One region of the Paenibacillus sp. FSL R5-0517 genome, then DNA from elsewhere that is predicted to be linked to it. Evidence: riboswitches for the same ligand, from Rfam matches in the RefSeq annotation. Region 1 holds a riboswitch; the other holds the start of a gene.
What was found. Region 1 has a riboswitch for FMN ahead of ribD (bifunctional diaminohydroxyphosphoribosylaminopyrimidine deaminase/5-amino-6-(5-phosphoribosylamino)uracil reductase RibD). Riboswitches for the same ligand answer to the same signal wherever they lie in the genome.

Region 1 (8,398 bases):
GAAGTTGCCTCTGATTTTGCAGTTTCTTCTCATAGAGCTTGGTGTCGATCTATTGCGGATGGCTGCAGTTCATACGCCTACACCTCTGGCATCGGCCATGGGTTTAATCGCGGCCATTCTCGTTGGAGATATCGCCGTGAAAACGGGATACTTTGTTAATGAGGTTGTACTCTATATGGCCATTGCAGCCATTGGAATGTTTGCCACACCAAGTTACGAGTTGGGACTTGCCAACAGGTTAGTCAGACTGTTTTTACTCATAGCAGTAGCGATATTCAAAGTTCCGGGATTGGTTGTTGGCTGTACATTGCTCATATTGGCACTCACCGTTCACCGGTCGTATAATTCTTCGTATCTATGGCCTTTTATACCGTTTAATGCAAAGGCCTTGGGCAACTTTTTATTCCGGCTACCTTTACTGGAAAATAAAAAACGTCCATCATTCAACAAAACCCGTGACAACACCAAAATGTCCGATGATCCGGACGGTGAACTGCGAAAAAGTAAAAAACACAAATGATCTTCCGAAAAATCCATTCATCTCGCCGCCTAATTTGATATACTGGTGTAAAATCATTGGAATAGCAACTGTTCCAGTATACAAAAAAGTGAGGAATGCAGATTATGTATTTACATGGTACAAGTAAAATAAATGCGCAAGGGCATCTGGAGATTGGCGGAGTGGATGCAACAGATCTGAAAGAACAATTTGGAACTCCCCTGTATGTTGTGGACGAGCAATTGGTTCGCGAGCGTTGCAGAGAGTACATGGAAGCATTCCGCGCTTCCGGCTTGGGTTTCCAGGTTGCATATGCAAGTAAAGCATTCTGTGTAATGGCGATGTGTGCACTTGCAGCTGAAGAAGGACTTTCCCTGGATGTTGTATCTGATGGTGAACTGTTCACTGCACTGCAAGCAGGATTCCCGGCTGAGCGCATTCATTTCCATGGTAACAACAAAACGCTGGAAGAAATCGAAATGGCTCTTGATGCAGAGATTGGATGCTTTGTTGTTGATAACTTCAATGAATTGCATCTGTTGCAGGCTGTAGCTGCGGACAAAAATCGTAAAGTAAACATTTTGCTTCGTGTGACGCCTGGTGTTGAGGCCCATACGCATGAATATATTTCCACTGGTCAAACGGATTCCAAATTTGGATTCGATATCGGCAATGGTACAGCATTTGAAGCGATTGAACTGGCTTCCAAGCAGTCTAACCTGGTATTGCTCGGTGTGCATTCCCACATCGGTTCCCAGATCTTCGAAGTTGAAGGCTTCCAGATGGCTGTTCAACGTGTTGCTGAATTTGCAGCAAGCGTATATGAACGTCTTAACGTTGCTTTCAAAGTGGTTAACCTTGGTGGTGGATTCGGAATCCGTTATATCGACGGAGATACACCGCTTGAAGTTGCGCAATACGTGAAGGCTATTACAGACGCAGTTAAAAATCATTTTGCCCAAATTGGCTATGCCGTACCTGAGATCTGGGTTGAACCAGGCCGTAGCATCGTGGGTGAAGCGGGAACAACGCTGTATACCGTTGGAACAAGCAAAGACATTCCGGGCGTGCGTAAATACGTTGCTGTTGACGGTGGTATGACCGATAACCCTCGTCCTGCTTTGTATGAATCCAAGTACGAAGCTGTGCTTGCTAATCGTGCGAATGAGGCTGCTCAGGAAACGGTATCCGTTGCGGGTAAATGTTGTGAGAGTGGCGATATGCTGATCTGGGATCTGGACCTGCCAAAAGTGGAAAGTGGTGATCTGCTCGCTGTAGCTTGCACAGGTGCGTATAACTACTCCATGGCGAGCAACTACAACCGGATTCGTCGCCCAGCTGTTGTGTTTGTCAAAGACGGTCAAGGAGATGTCGTGGTACGCCGTGAGACGTATCAGGATATCATCCAGAATGACCTGGTACCAGCGCGTATTGGCAAACAGCCAGTAACTCGCTAATTCGTCAAAGATAATGCGTTTCTGCATTATTCAGGATATAGAGATTCTATAGTTGAAGCAGATGAAAAGGGAACTTCCTTTTTCGTCTGCTTTTTACGTATTCGGACTAAATTGTGAAAAAAGTTGCCGTTTTTTTTGCGATCCAGTCATTTTCGGTGTACACTAAGAAAAGTGCTGTAATGCTTGACCCAGGGTCATGCGTTTTGGCACCATTAACGATGGTCAATACGAAAGGAGTCATTTACATATGGCGAAACAAGCGAAAATTAAATTGGCAAACGGCGGAGAAGTTCTGATCGATCTGTTCGATCAAGAAGCTCCCAACACAGTAGCAAACTTTGAGAAACTGGCTAACTCCGGTTTCTACAATGGTCTTACATTCCACCGCGTTATCCCGGGCTTCGTAGCTCAAGGCGGATGCCCTAACGGTACTGGTGCAGGTGGCCCAGGTTACACAATCAACTGTGAAATCAACCCGAACAAACATGAGCGTGGAACACTGGCTATGGCACATGCTGGCCGTAACACAGGTGGAAGCCAGTTCTACATCTGCTACCAACCACAACCACATTTGGATGGACAACATACTGTATTTGGTAAAGTAACCAAAGGTATGGAGTTCGTGGACGCTTTGGAAGGTAAAGACAAAATGGAGACTGTTGAAGTTGTAGAAGCTTAATAAGCTTTGTAACGTTGACTTACTTGATTTAAACTCGGAGTGCTTCTTTTTATAGAAGCACTTTTTTTATTTTCATCATGAAATAGTGCAAAATGAGCATAATGGATCTGGCGAAAGTTCTGGCATGGGGTTATTCTGTCGTTAGACGAAGCGACAAGGGAGGATGAAGAACCTTTGAATACAGTGGATCAATTACGTTTGTTAAAACAAGTCTATAGCGGACCCACACGATGGGACGAAAAACTACAGGCATCCCGACATGATGTTTCTCAGAGTATATCCACACCGGATTTAGAAGCGCTTGAGACAGCGGGGCATGAACCGAACCGGTTTGTACGTCCGGGGCATGATGAAACGATCACTGAGCTGAAACAACTTGCAAATCAATGGACGATAAATGAAGCAGCACAGGCCTTTGTTGCATCGATGTGGTCAGCACCCATGATCTGGCGCTCGCTGATTACGGGCAAGCTTATTGCAAGCGGTATGCCAAGCCATGAACACACGCCACATCCATCTTCGAGTACTTGTCAGATCTGCGGATTAAGCGTAGATCAAGCAACCGACTCGACGTTGCAATGGTATTGGCGCATGACCAATGGAACACCTTTGGATGGTGATCCCTTTGGACATGTACTGGCACTTCGAGAGCTAGCTTCCGCGCAGGAGCTTCCAATACCTAATGATTACGACCACTGGACACTCCGTGCGGTGTTAACGGTGCTGCGCCAATTACCTCCAAAAACACGCTACAGCAAAGCAGCAATAGCACTCAAGAAGGAACGTCTTTTGCCTACACAAAAGGAATATGCCTATCGGGACTTGCTTGAGACATTAGCTCTGATTGGCATACTGGATACGCCGGAACATCCCGGAATGATCACAGAATACACGACTTACATACAGCGTGACGCGCGCCCCAATGTGCGGGTTGAGGTACAGGCGCCTCTGGCGTGGTGGGACTCATCTGTCGGAATTAATGAGAACAACCTGAACAAGATATTCCATGATTTTGATCTGAGTAATATATCTCTTGCGGATAAGCCTGAAGAGAGTCCATCTGTAAAGGAAACGATCCTGGGAGCATTGGAGAAGATGAGAAGTGTTCGAGGGAAAGTGCCAAAGAAATCTCCTGATGCAGGCACAGGGGAGGCAGAAGCTGGAGATGTGTATGCTGTTCGGGTCAGGGAAGGTGTATGGGTGACGGTATACTGTCATGAAGTCAGAGACAAACGCGTTATCGTTGAATATCTCGATGGTGTCTTTCCTGACATGCCGGGAAAAACCGATTTGCAGAGAACGTTTCGACCGAGGACGACTGGACGCTGGCAATGCTCGGCTATCGCGATCGATTCCACAAGTTGGGTCAGAAGAGTTGCGAGAGGTATTCCGCTTCCCAGTTCGCCGCTGCCAGAACCTGACCGCTTGCCCTTTCACAATGCCAAAGATTTGAAGCATATGGTGCGTTGGTGTTTTCCTGATATGTAGAATGCTGTGATGGAACTGAGAAGGATGTAAACTAAAATCTAAAATCTAAAAACTAAAAAATCGTGTCTCTTAGTGAGATGCGGTTTTTTTTGCTGTATCTTAGCTTATTAAAAGTTAGTATGTGACAAAAAGGAACAAAAAACAATTGATTTTTTGGCATTAAAGTGCTAACATCCAATTAATAACGAAAGCAATCCTTCAGGGCAGGGTGCAATTCCCTACCGGCGGTGATGCAGAGAGTGTAAGGACACATGTCCAGCACTTGATGCAAAGTCCGTGACCTGTCTGCCTGTGGCAGATGGCTGATCTGGTGTAATTCCAGAACCGACAGTATAGTCTGGATGGGAGAAGGAGAGGTGCAGACCTAACAGGTTTGCATTCAGCAGGAGTTTGGCTGTACAGTCACGATGTGTTTGTCTTGCACTGTGCAGGGAAGATCCGGTTAGGCCGGACAGTTCCATACATATGCCACACGATAAAGCTCTTTACCTGTAATTGATGTTCATTAAGGTATGTGTCTATTTTCACTTGCCCGAAATGAAGTTTTGGGCAAAGTGTTGGCGTGCTGTATCCATTTCACTCCTGTTGTTGACATTTGTCTCTCATCATCCCCATCGAACGGTTGTTCGACGGGGATTTTTTAATAAACAAGACTTTAAACCGCGGGGTGAACGGATTTGGAAATGATCAATGATGAATTTTATATGGCACTGGCACTAGATATGGCGGAACGAGCACAGGGACAGACGGGAATTAATCCGGTTGTTGGATGTGTGGTTGTGAAAGAGGGGCGTATTGTAGGCCTTGGGAGCCATCTGAAACGTGGAACCGGTCATGCGGAGGTACATGCACTGAACATGGCGGGCAGCGATGCAGAAGGCAGTACGGTATACGTTACACTTGAGCCCTGCAGTCATTATGGCAAGACGCCACCTTGCAGTGAACGCCTGATTCATGAAAAGGTAAAACGTGTTGTGGTATGTTGTGAAGATCCAAATCCGCAAGTATCCGGCAGAGGCATAAGCATGCTTCGTCAACAAGGCATTGAAGTTGAAGTTGGCGTACTGCGTGAGCGTGGAAGACGCATGAATGAAAAATTCATTAAATTTATTACAACAGGCCTTCCTTTCGTGACACTGAAAACGGCTACGACTTTGGATGGGAAAATTGCCACTCGCAGCGGAGACAGTAAGTGGATCTCCAACGAGTCCGCTCGTGAGATTGTGCATGCCCTTCGTCATCGTCACCAAGGCATTATGGTTGGTGTCGACACGGTGATCGCAGATAATCCGGAGCTTACAACCCGCTTGCAAGTGGAAGGCATCAGCCCGGTACGAATCGTGGTGGATTCCAAGTTGCGTCTTCCAGTAGGTTCCAAAATGGTTAAGGATGGTCTTGCTCCGACATGGGTATTGACAACAGACGAAGCCAGTCCTGAAGCTGCTGAACGTTTGGAAGCCTACGGTGTTGAAATTATCCGCTGTGGTCCTGGACCACGTGTGGATCTGTTAAACGGACTTAGCAAGTTGGGTGAGCGTGAGATTGGTTCGATTTTGCTTGAAGGCGGAGGCACTCTGAATGGAGCGATGCTGGAGGCACGTTTGGTCGATCGACTGCTCATGTTTATCGCTCCTAAGATTGTAGGCGGTTATGATACACCTGGCAGTTTCCGCTTCGAGGGTGTGGAACGTATGAATCAGGCAATTCAATTGAATCAGTTGGAGATCGAACAAGTTGGAGATAATATCAGCATTGGCGGTATTCCGGTGTGGCCTGAATAAATAAATTAAACAAGGGAGGCGGCAGCATGTTTACCGGTTTGGTGGAAGAAGTTGGTCAGATCCGGCGTATTGGTCGGAAAGGCGAAGCGATGGTCCTGAATATCGGAGCTTCCGCCATCATGGACGATCTGAAGATAGGTGATAGTGTAGCAGTGAACGGAGTATGTTTAACTGCGACAACGTTGGAAGGTGGCGGCTTTACCGCCGATGTCATGCCTGAAACGTATCGCCATACCAATCTCAGTCAGCTGCAATCCGGCAGTAAAGTTAATCTGGAGCGGGCCATGCAATCCGGTGGCCGTTTTGGCGGACATATCGTTCAGGGCCATGTCGATGGTACTGGAGTGATTGGCAGTATAACACGTGATCAGAATGCGATTGTGTTTGAGATCAAGCCGGATGATCACCAGTTGTTCAAATACCTGATCCCCAAAGGATCGGTTACACTGGATGGCATTAGCTTGACCGTTGTCCATACATCGGATACCGCATTCACGGTTTCCATTATCCCGCATACCATTGGTGAAACTGTACTAAATGTGAAAAAGACAGGGGATACCATTAATATCGAATGCGATATTTTGGGCAAATATGTGGATCATCTGCTCCAGTATGGGAGAGGACATCGAGAGACGGGTGCTGGCAAGCCGCGCAGTATCAGTGAAGATTTTCTCGCCAATCACGGATTTGCATAAATAGAGAAAGAAATAAACTGGAGGTGGGACAATGTCAGAACAATCCATTTTGGACACGATAGAAGCAGCCATATATGATCTCATGCGTGGCAAACCCGTCATTGTTGTGGATGATGAAGATCGGGAGAATGAAGGCGATTTTATCGCTTTGGCTGAAAAGGCGACACCTGAAGTCATTAATTTCATGATTACTGAAGGTAGAGGTCTGGTCTGTGTTCCGATTACACAACAACGTGCGGATGAACTTAACTTGAAACCAATGGTTCAACAAAATACGGATTTCCACGGAACTGCTTTCACGGTCTCTGTGGACCACAAAGATACCACAACCGGTATCTCGGCACATGAACGCTCTATTACTGTGAAAGGTCTGATCGATCCTGAGGCGAAAGCCGGAGACTTCCGTAAGCCTGGTCACATGTTCCCGCTGATTGCAAAAGACGGCGGTGTACTTCGTCGTGCGGGCCACACAGAAGCGGCAGTAGATTTGGCCATTATGTGTGGTTCGTATCCCGCAGGCGTTATCTGTGAAGTGATTAAGGAAGATGGCACAATGGCCAGACTTCCGGATCTGCAGGAGATTGCCCGCAAACATGATCTGAAGCTGATCAGTATTCAGGACATGATTCGTTACCGTAATGAAAAAGAACAGCTGGTTCAACGTGAAGTGGCTGTACGTATGCCAACAGACTTTGGCGAGTTTCAAGCAGTGGCCTATACAAATGCTGTAGACAACAAGGAACATGTGGCTCTGGTTAAAGGTGAGATTGATGGTTCCAAACCTGTACTTGTGCGGGTACACTCTGAATGTCTGACAGGCGATGTATTCCATTCCCATCGTTGTGACTGTGGTCCTCAGTTTGATGCGGCACTCAAACAGATCAATGAAGAAGGCAACGGCGTACTGCTTTACATGAGACAGGAAGGTCGAGGCATTGGACTCATCAACAAACTCAAAGCCTACAAGCTGCAAGAGGAAGGTCTGGATACGGTGGATGCAAACCTGAAGCTGGGATTTGCTGCCGACTTGCGTGATTATGGAATTGGCGCCCAAATTCTGAAAGACCTTGGGGTTCGTCAGATCAGACTGCTAACCAATAATCCTCGTAAAATTAAAGGTCTTGAAGGATATGGACTTGAAGTCGTAGAGCGTGTTGCGATCCAAATGAAAGAGAACGAGGACAATACGGTGTATCTTCATACGAAGCAAGCCAAGCTGGGGCATCTTCTCAAGTTTGATGATATCGAGCAGAACGAACAGTAAATGCGTTTTAGATGATCAACGTTCACCATGTAATTTATGGAATTGATTACTTAGGAATTTCCGTTACTTACATTACATTATACCGTTAGGGAGATGACTTGAATGCCACAATTTTTCGAAGGACATTTAGTATCAGAAGGATCCAGATATGGAGTTGTCGTTGGACGTTTCAACGAATTTATCACCAGTAAATTGCTTAGCGCAGCGCTCGATGCATTCAAACGTCACGGTGTGCAGGATGATGAAGTGGATGTAGCCTGGGTTCCAGGAGCGTTCGAAATCCCTTTGATTGCGCAGAAAATGGCAGAGAGCGGCAAGTATGATGCAGTGATTACCCTGGGAACCGTTATCCGTGGATCAACTACACATTACGATTATGTGTGCAACGAGATGGCTAAAGGGGTAGCAGCAATTAACCTGAAAACTGGCGTGCCTACGATCTTCGGATTGGTTACGACAGAAAATATTGAACAAGCGATTGAACGTGCCGGAACCAAGGCGGGTAACAAAGGTTGGGATGCAGCTACGGCGGCAA
Region 2 (8,398 bases), 540 kb from region 1:
ATCCTGTGGGCGGAGCTTGCTTCCCATCGCACCATAATAGAGATTCTGCAAATAAACAGGCAATGACCAATTGGTTCCCGCTGTTTTGACCAGTGATTCCCACATATGCCGATGTGTATCCACCAGCCCAGGCATAATAATCATGGATGAAGCATCGATGACCTCCACATCCGGAATATCTAGGTCGGGTTGAATCGCCATGATTAATGAATCCTGAATTAGAACGTCCGCCCTTTTATACTGTCCAATCCGTGCATCCATCGACAACACGCAGCCATTTTTCAACAGATAACTAGTCTTCACAAGACACATCTCCCATCTATTTTGGTTTGAAAGACGATTACATCCTGCATACGAACCCGTAATGCTTCTGACTATTATTTCGCTAGTATATATACATTATATAGCTGTTGTTAATATTTTTCAATTTTGGGTTTTGCGTTTGGCTCGAAATCTTCTGACCTTCATCAGGTTGCCGCACATCTTATCATCACAGTACTTCTGAGTTCTGCTTCGGGTATCATCATAGAACATCCAGCGGCAATCCGAATTATCACAGATCCGAATTCTGCCCCCTTCTCCCTCCACCAACGTTGTTGCAAAGTCAGCAGCTACCTCAGCCATAACCTGTTGCCAATGAGCTTCTACAGCTATTAGTTGGAGTTTCAGTCCCTGATCAATTGTAGTCAATGTTCTTTTTACATACCCTGCTTCCATAACATCATTCAGCCATTGTTGTTCTTCATCCGTTAATGATGCTCCAGAAGACAAGCGGGCTCCAAGAGCCATCAATTCATTCCTGAAGTCTCTCATCAATAACTCATCTTCTGGAGAAGCAGGAACAGAAGCCTGAAGTTGCCATCGATCCAGAAATTCTTGCTGCCAGTTCGCCTTCCCGAGCCTGTCCTCCGATCGATCTCCCCCACGCCAATCGTGATAATCGCTGTTTACAAAATCAGTCCAAAGTCTGTCCATTGTCTACCTCCGTTTAGTGTAACCATCTTAATTCAATAAAGGTGGTTACACTCTGTCTTTGATGTGTTATATTAAGTGTAACCTCATTAATCAGTTTTAGCTAGTTACGTCATACATCACAATAATACTCAAGGAGGAACGGCAATGACGAAAACAACAGCATTAGATGTGTTACTGATTCAAAAGGATGATACATGGGATCAATGCAATTGGATTGTACCTTTGTCGAAGTCTTTGGAAGGTCTTACAGCAGAGCAAGCAGCCTGGATTCCACCCTCAGGAGGATTAAGCATCTGGCAGTTGGTTAACCATATGTATTATTACAATCATCGCTTATTATGTCGCATGCAAGGTAAAGAACCTACCCTTCCTGCTGTAGACTCCAATGAATACACGTTTGGCAATCCTGGAGATGCAACGGACACAGCCGGATGGAATACACTGATGAAGAGTACAACTCGATTAGCCCAACAATTGCGAGATCAATTGGCTGCACTTGAAGAGTCAGACCTTGAAGCTGCGTATATGGACTCCGAAGAGAAATGGGTACACGAACTTGCCCGCTGGATACTTCATGATGCCTATCACGCAGGACAGATTGTGCTGCTTCGCAGACAGCAAGGAAGCTGGAAAATCGTTTTCTAAAAAAAATGCTTGAACTGCTAGCGCTTACAGGAATAAGATGAACTTATTAATGTTACAGCTTGTTCAACACACTATATAATTGAATAGGATCTTCGGGGTAGGGTGCAATTCCCAACCGGCGGTGATGTTCTTCGGAACCAGCCCGCGACTCGCTATTTGTTCTTAACAAAGGACATTTAGCGACTGACTTGGTGTGAATCCAAGGCCGACGGTACAGTCCGGATGAGAGAAGATCAACACATTGACATGCCGTTCACGGGAAGGCCTCTTTCCTGACGCATGTCCTTGGATGAGCCCCCGTTTATTTGGTATATACCAAAACGAGGGCTTTTGTCGATTTTGCCAACTGAAGATTCCGTGTTCTGACGAAGGAGTCCTGAATATGGAAAAGACATCAGCAGCATCACCTGTTTACCGCAAGGAACGAAGTAATACCGGATTCTGGCTTGTAGTTCTCGGCGCCGCTTTATGGGGTGTCGACCCACTCTTCCGCATTATTTTGCTAAATACGATGACATCCACGCAGATTGTACTGGTGGAACATATCATCGTCAGTTTGATTGCCATTCCTGTGCTGTGGAAATTTCGGGCTGATCTGAAAAACCTGCGTGCTCGCTACTGGATTGCCGTGATCTTTATCTCATGGGGAGGTTCAGCTCTCGCAACGGTGTTGTTCACCATGGCACTTACGCATAATGATCCAAACACGGTTCTTTTATTGCAAAAAATGCAACCACTCTTCGCTATCGTGCTGGCTAAGCTGTTATTGAAAGAGACGTTACCACGTCGCTTCGGTGGATTGTTCTTCATCGCATTAGCAGGAACGTATCTGCTCACATTCGGCTTCACATTGCCATTAGGTAACTGGGACAACTGGATTCATGCTGGAAGCTTGTTATCCCTTGGGGCTGCTGCCTTATGGGGAGGTTCAACCGTTATGGGACGATTGATGCTGGGACAGGCGCGTTACGAAACCGTCACCTCCCTTCGCTTTGTCGTTGCCCTCCCACTCCTGATTTTTATGACGTGGAACGAAGGTGCGGCATGGACGTTTCCATCCGGAACGGGTGAACAGACTGCTGTTATCCTCAATATTCTTGGTCAGGCATTGTTACCAGGTTTGCTAAGTCTTCTGCTGTATTACAAAGGTCTGTCCTCAACCAAAGCTTCTGTTGCAACACTCGCAGAGCTTAGCTTCCCGATGGCAGGTGTGTTGGTGAACTGGATTGCTTTCCGTACACTGATTACATGGGAGCAGTTGCTTGGTTTCATCTTGATCTGGGTTGCCCTCTTTGCCATTTCCAAACAGCAAGAAAGATCATCCACTGTTGCCGATGCCGCACCAAAGCTGCGGACAGAGTAAGGTAAATCCGAGGATCACATCTAAAGCAATAATTATCAAATATTAAAAGAAAGCCATTGTACATCGGATTAGATGAGCAATGGCTTTTTCATTTCCACTCCATTGATATGACTAGATCATTTTTTCAATTAGTAAGACGAGCTACTAACCCCCTGTTTTATTTCGATATCGCAACTGATATCGAAACTCCTCCCCTCTTTTCCCTTCAACCACATATTGAATATGCAAATCATTGCACTACGTCTCTTCTATGTTTTGTCTTTTGTCTAATCCGGTGGTACGATGACATATGGAATAAACAGATGAATTATATTCAGAGAGGAACGATCATCATGTCTTCATTCTCATATACCTCCTACGACGCCTTAGGTTTGGCTGAACTGATCCGATCCCGGGAAGTATCCCCGGTTGAATTGCTGGAAGCGGCGTTTGCACGCCTTGAAGAAGTGAATCCGCAACTCAATGCGGTTATTCGTACATATGAAAATCGCGCACGAGAGGAAGCCAGTTTGGTTCGCCCTGGAGAACAACCTTTTGCCGGTGTGCCCCTGCTCCTGAAAGATATCTCGCAATCCTTGGAAGGTGAATTTCTGACTTCAGGCTCCCGTCTGTTCAGCGAGCATCGGGCATTACGCAATTCCAATTTTGTCACTCGACTCCGAGATGCGGGTTTTATCGTCATAGGACATACGAATACGCCCGAGTTTGGCTTGAAAAATATTACAGAGCCCCGCCTCCATGGTCCAAGTCGCAATCCCTGGAATATCAACCACTCGCCAGGTGGATCAAGCGGTGGTTCCGCCGCGGCTGTAGCTTCGGGTATTGTTCCCCTGGCTGGAGCCAGTGACGGAGGCGGTTCGATTCGTATCCCGGCTTCCTTTAGCGGATTGTTTGGATTGAAGCCAACCCGCGGGCGCACACCTGTAGGACCGGGAGTTGGTCGTCAATGGCAAGGCGCATCGATTGATTTTGCCCTCTCTCGCTCGGTTCGGGACAGTGCTGCATTGCTGGATACTTTACAAGTCATACAGCCTGAAGCTGCGTTTCATGCGCCACTCTTTCCAGGCAGTTACTTGGCAGATATGAGCTATCCACATCAACGCAAACTGAAAATTGCATACACAACCGATTCGCCCGTAGGTACACCCGTCAGTCCAGAAGCCAAGGAGTCTGTATTCAAGCTCGTTCGCTGGTTGGAAGAACAAGGTCATCATGTTGAAGAAAAGCTGAGTCCAGTCAACGGCGTCAGATTAATGGAGAACTATTACATGATGAACAGTGGAGAGATGGCCGCGATGATCTCTTCCATGGAACGCTCCATGGGCCGTGCTCTGACCTCCGATGATATGGAGATTGAATCCTGGGTTCTGGCTGAAGCTGGCAAAAAGGTGTCGGCAGCAGAATTTGTACATAGTTTAGCTGAATGGGATGTAGCCGCAGCTCAGATGTCTATCTTGTTTGAGCGTTATGACTTCTACGTCACACCTGTTAATGCTTTTTCTGCGCCTAAGATTGGAGAATTAACACCTCACGACGAACAGATCCATAATCTGATGCGAATTAGTGAATTGGACAAGACCCAGCAGCAACAACTCATCTATGAAATGTTTGAGCCCAGTCTTACGTATACACCTTTCACCCAGCTTGCGAATCTGACCGGCCAACCTGCGATAAGTGTACCTCTGCATCTCACACCTGAAGGTTTGCCAATGGGTGTTCAAGTGATGGCAACCAAGGGACGTGAAGATTGGTTATTACATCTGGCTGCACAGCTTGAACAATCAGACCTCTGGATCGGGATGAAAGGTAATCCACTTTTTCCAGCATGAAAACTTCATCTGCTCCGCATACTGAAAACAAAAAGTAGCGGAGGAATGTGACGGATGAATACGAATCAGCGCCATAAACAGTCTTATCGTATCCCTGCCAAAACGGGATATGCTCTGAAAGTAAGCAAAGGTTCCTTACTACGCATAACGGATCTTGAGGGACAACAAGTTATTGATTTTGTGGCGTACGATGCTACAGATGCCAACCATCGCTTGGACCCCGGTGTGACCATGGACGTATTGCGTACTTACCGAATTAAACCGGGACAATATTTGTATTCCAATCAATATCAACCAATACTCAAGATTGTCCGTGACACCGTTGGGGTACATGATTTCTTCAACTCCGCTTGTCGTCCAGAGATGTATGAGGTGTTATACGATAAAAAGGATCACGCCAGTTGTTACCACAATCTGAACACGGCACTGGAACCCTTTGGGATCTTACCACCGGATCAACACTATCCCTTTAATTTGTTTATGAAGTCCGTTGTAGACAGTGAAGGCAAGATTGATGTTGTAGCTCCCGATTCTCGTGCGGGGGATTATATCGAGATGGAGGCATTAATGGATCTCACGATTGGGCTCTCCGCTTGTCCTTGTGAAGAAAGCTCTTGCAACGGCTACAACTGCACCCCAATCCAATTGGATGTGGAACTTTAACAGAATAAACAATGCCTTGATACAATACGATAAAAAGCAGCTTGTTCTAATTCACTCCTTGCGGGAATACGATGACTTGTACCCATGTTCTGTGACGACTGGTACAATTCATCGAACCCGTTAAGGAGTGAACGTGTTTATGTCTGTACTGTTCAGTTATATTATTCTGGGAATATCATTGTCCGCTCCAATCGGTCCGATTAACGCCGCCCAACTCGACCGTGGAGCCCGACATGGATTCATGCATGCATGGATTTTGGGGCTCGGTGCCATGTTTGCGGATCTGGTGTATATGCTGCTGATTTACTTTGGGGTTGCCCATTTTCTGGACACGCCGTTCATGCGCTCTTTTCTCTGGTCATTTGGTAGTTTTATTCTAATTTACACGGGAGTGGAAACGCTCTCGAAGCTGAAACAGGGGATTCAAGGTACAACTACTGCAGAGGCCACTGTTCAGAAATCTTTTATATCCGGCTTTTTGATGGCCCTGTCCAATCCACTGAATATTTTGTTTTGGCTCGGGATCTACGGCTCCATTCTTGCGACGACTGTGAAGCATACCGACACGGCCCATTTGCTGCTCTACAGTTCAGGCATATTCATCGGTATCCTGGTGTGGGATGTCATTATGGCTGGCATGGCCAGCCGATTCCACAAACATAGTAATGAGAATGTATTGCGCTGGATCTCCATCATTTCGGGAATCTGCCTGATCGGATTTGGTTTATATTTCGGGTACGAAGCTGTGCGTTCCATTTTTTTCTGACAATAAAATCAGGCTGGACAGTCACCCAACTTCCCCCACATTAATACTGTAACGGTATCATGTGGAATGGAGTTGGGTATTCATGGCGGAGCTGTATAGTGCCGACGAAATAAATAATTTATATGAGCGTCTTCCATCTTGGCAGCAGGACGCTTATTCGCAATTTGCCAAGATGATCGCCGATGAAAATAACACGTATCCGTGTGTACCTGGACGAATGGGATTTCTGTCAGGACATTTGAGATACGGCTTTACGTGTGACCCTCGTTCAGAACAGGCCGCTGTAGATATGGCCGATCTGCTCAGACAGTATGGTCCTATGTCCAGAGATACCGGTCAATACGCTTCGATGGTTGTGATCTGTGATACGCCAAATGATCTGAAAGAGCATACAACGGTAGAGCAATATCAGACGTTATTCTGGCAAATGCTTAATCGGGTAAGTTCACACGATACCGAGCCGTGGCCTGAACATATTTCAACTGATCCTCATGATTCATCATGGGAGTTTTGCTTTGGCGGAGAGCCATATTTTTGTTTCTGTGCGACTCCAGCACATGAACTCCGAGCTAGTCGGCACTTTCCTTATCTCATGTTTGCCTTTCAACCACGATGGGTATTCGAATCCATTAACGACAACACGCCTCTAGGCCGTAAAATGAAAACTTTGATTCGCAAACGTCTCGCTGCGTATGATGCTGTACCTGCTCACCCTTCACTGATGTGGTATGGTCAGCAGGATAATCTGGAATGGAAACAGTATTTCTTGCCTGATGATGAGCAGACACCTTCCAAATGTCCCTTCATGCGGATGAAGCAAGCTTTAGGCAAGTTGACGAAATAATCCTAACATCAATCCATTAATATACTGCTTAACTTAGGTGAAATTGAACTTGCCTATGGTCTGGATGGTGAAGACTGCGGCGATTTGGAGCCACGTATTTTGTGAACGATATACGTGATGATCCCAAGAATTACAACAAGTCCTACACTTGCCAGCAGACCCGTTCTGCTGGCTTTTTCCATCGCTGTTCCTGCCACAGCAGCCACAATTAATATCATGGCAATCCATACTTTGATGCGATTCCATTTCACAGGCTTCAATTTCTTAATGTATGTGATGCAGATAAGTAGCCATGTATACATCAAGACCAGACTACCTGCTGTCGTCACATATTCAAAAAGACTTTTGGGCATCCATAATGCCATCAACGTAGACAAGAGTAATCCAGCCGCTGTGCAACACAATGCCTGAAGTGGCATGTCCTTTTTCCCCCAGGTCTTCGTGAACAGCTTAGGTGCATCTCCATCTTCTGCGAGTTTCACCAACATGGACGTAATGGCATATAACGAAGCCACCATCGTCGAGAATCCGGCAATAATCAGAATTCCGTTGAGAATGTGAACTACTACGGTTAACCCAATGGTTGACATGGCTTTGACCAGAGGACTTTCATCCGGGGTCAATTGAGCAGAAGGCACAATAAATAGGATCAATGCAATGGCAATCACATAGAGTGTACTCACCGATAATAGCATTACTCGGCCTGATTTCACTGCATCTTTTGGTTCTTTCAGGTTGGCTGCCATCAAGCCCATGACCTCGATCCCGGCAAAAGCAAAGAATGCATAGATGAAACCAGTCCATACCCCTTTACCTCCATGAGGGAACCATTCATTCTTTAATTGTTCGGGCGTCACTTTTACAGGTAACCACCCCAGACAAGCTGCTCCTGCTATAACTATAAATGCAACGGTTGCAGCAATTTTAATTACAGCAAGGATATTCTCCGTTTTGGTTAATCCCTTCGCTCCCAGTGCTGCAATGAACAGACCTATAGCGGCATAGATCGCAACAAATGCCCACAGCGGAATCTTGGGAAACCAGAATTGAGAGAATAGCCCAAGTGCAGTCAATGAGCTGCCCATGATGAGCATTTCAGAAAACCAATACATCCATCCACTACCAAAACCAGCCCAACGTCCGAATGCTTCGCCCGCATAGGTTCGAAAAGCACCTTCCTTTGGATCATCTGCGGTCATCTGTGCCAGCGCACCAAATACAAAGTAAGTCCCTGCCGCCGCCAGCACCAACAATATAAGCACGGATATGCCAGCCCAATGAATCGCGAGACTGGTTCCTAGAAAAAATCCCGT

Region 2: another riboswitch for FMN. It lies ahead of MKX40_RS17290 (DMT family transporter); the one in region 1 lies ahead of ribD (bifunctional diaminohydroxyphosphoribosylaminopyrimidine deaminase/5-amino-6-(5-phosphoribosylamino)uracil reductase RibD).

The regions. Positions count from the first base shown of each region.
Region 1 covers NZ_CP150235.1:4,476,157-4,484,554, reverse strand. Annotated here, with positions in the region: gene MKX40_RS19895 (spore germination protein) at 1-520, shown strand, start outside; gene lysA (diaminopimelate decarboxylase) at 625-1,956, shown strand; gene MKX40_RS19885 (peptidylprolyl isomerase) at 2,204-2,635, shown strand; gene MKX40_RS19880 (hypothetical protein) at 2,819-4,123, shown strand; FMN riboswitch at 4,314-4,480, shown strand; gene ribD (bifunctional diaminohydroxyphosphoribosylaminopyrimidine deaminase/5-amino-6-(5-phosphoribosylamino)uracil reductase RibD) at 4,801-5,904, shown strand; gene ribE (riboflavin synthase) at 5,931-6,599, shown strand; gene MKX40_RS19865 (bifunctional 3,4-dihydroxy-2-butanone-4-phosphate synthase/GTP cyclohydrolase II) at 6,631-7,863, shown strand; gene ribE (6,7-dimethyl-8-ribityllumazine synthase) at 7,966-8,398, shown strand, end outside.
Region 2 covers NZ_CP150235.1:3,936,233-3,944,630, forward strand. Annotated here, with positions in the region: gene MKX40_RS17275 (amidohydrolase family protein) at 1-312, opposite strand, end outside; gene MKX40_RS17280 (CGNR zinc finger domain-containing protein) at 424-975, opposite strand; gene MKX40_RS17285 (DinB family protein) at 1,120-1,620, shown strand; FMN riboswitch at 1,705-1,858, shown strand; gene MKX40_RS17290 (DMT family transporter) at 2,003-2,983, shown strand; gene MKX40_RS17295 (amidase) at 3,316-4,812, shown strand; gene MKX40_RS17300 (urea carboxylase-associated family protein) at 4,867-5,475, shown strand; gene MKX40_RS17305 (LysE family transporter) at 5,615-6,241, shown strand; gene MKX40_RS17310 (YqcI/YcgG family protein) at 6,324-7,085, shown strand; gene MKX40_RS17315 (amino acid permease) at 7,139-8,398, opposite strand, start outside.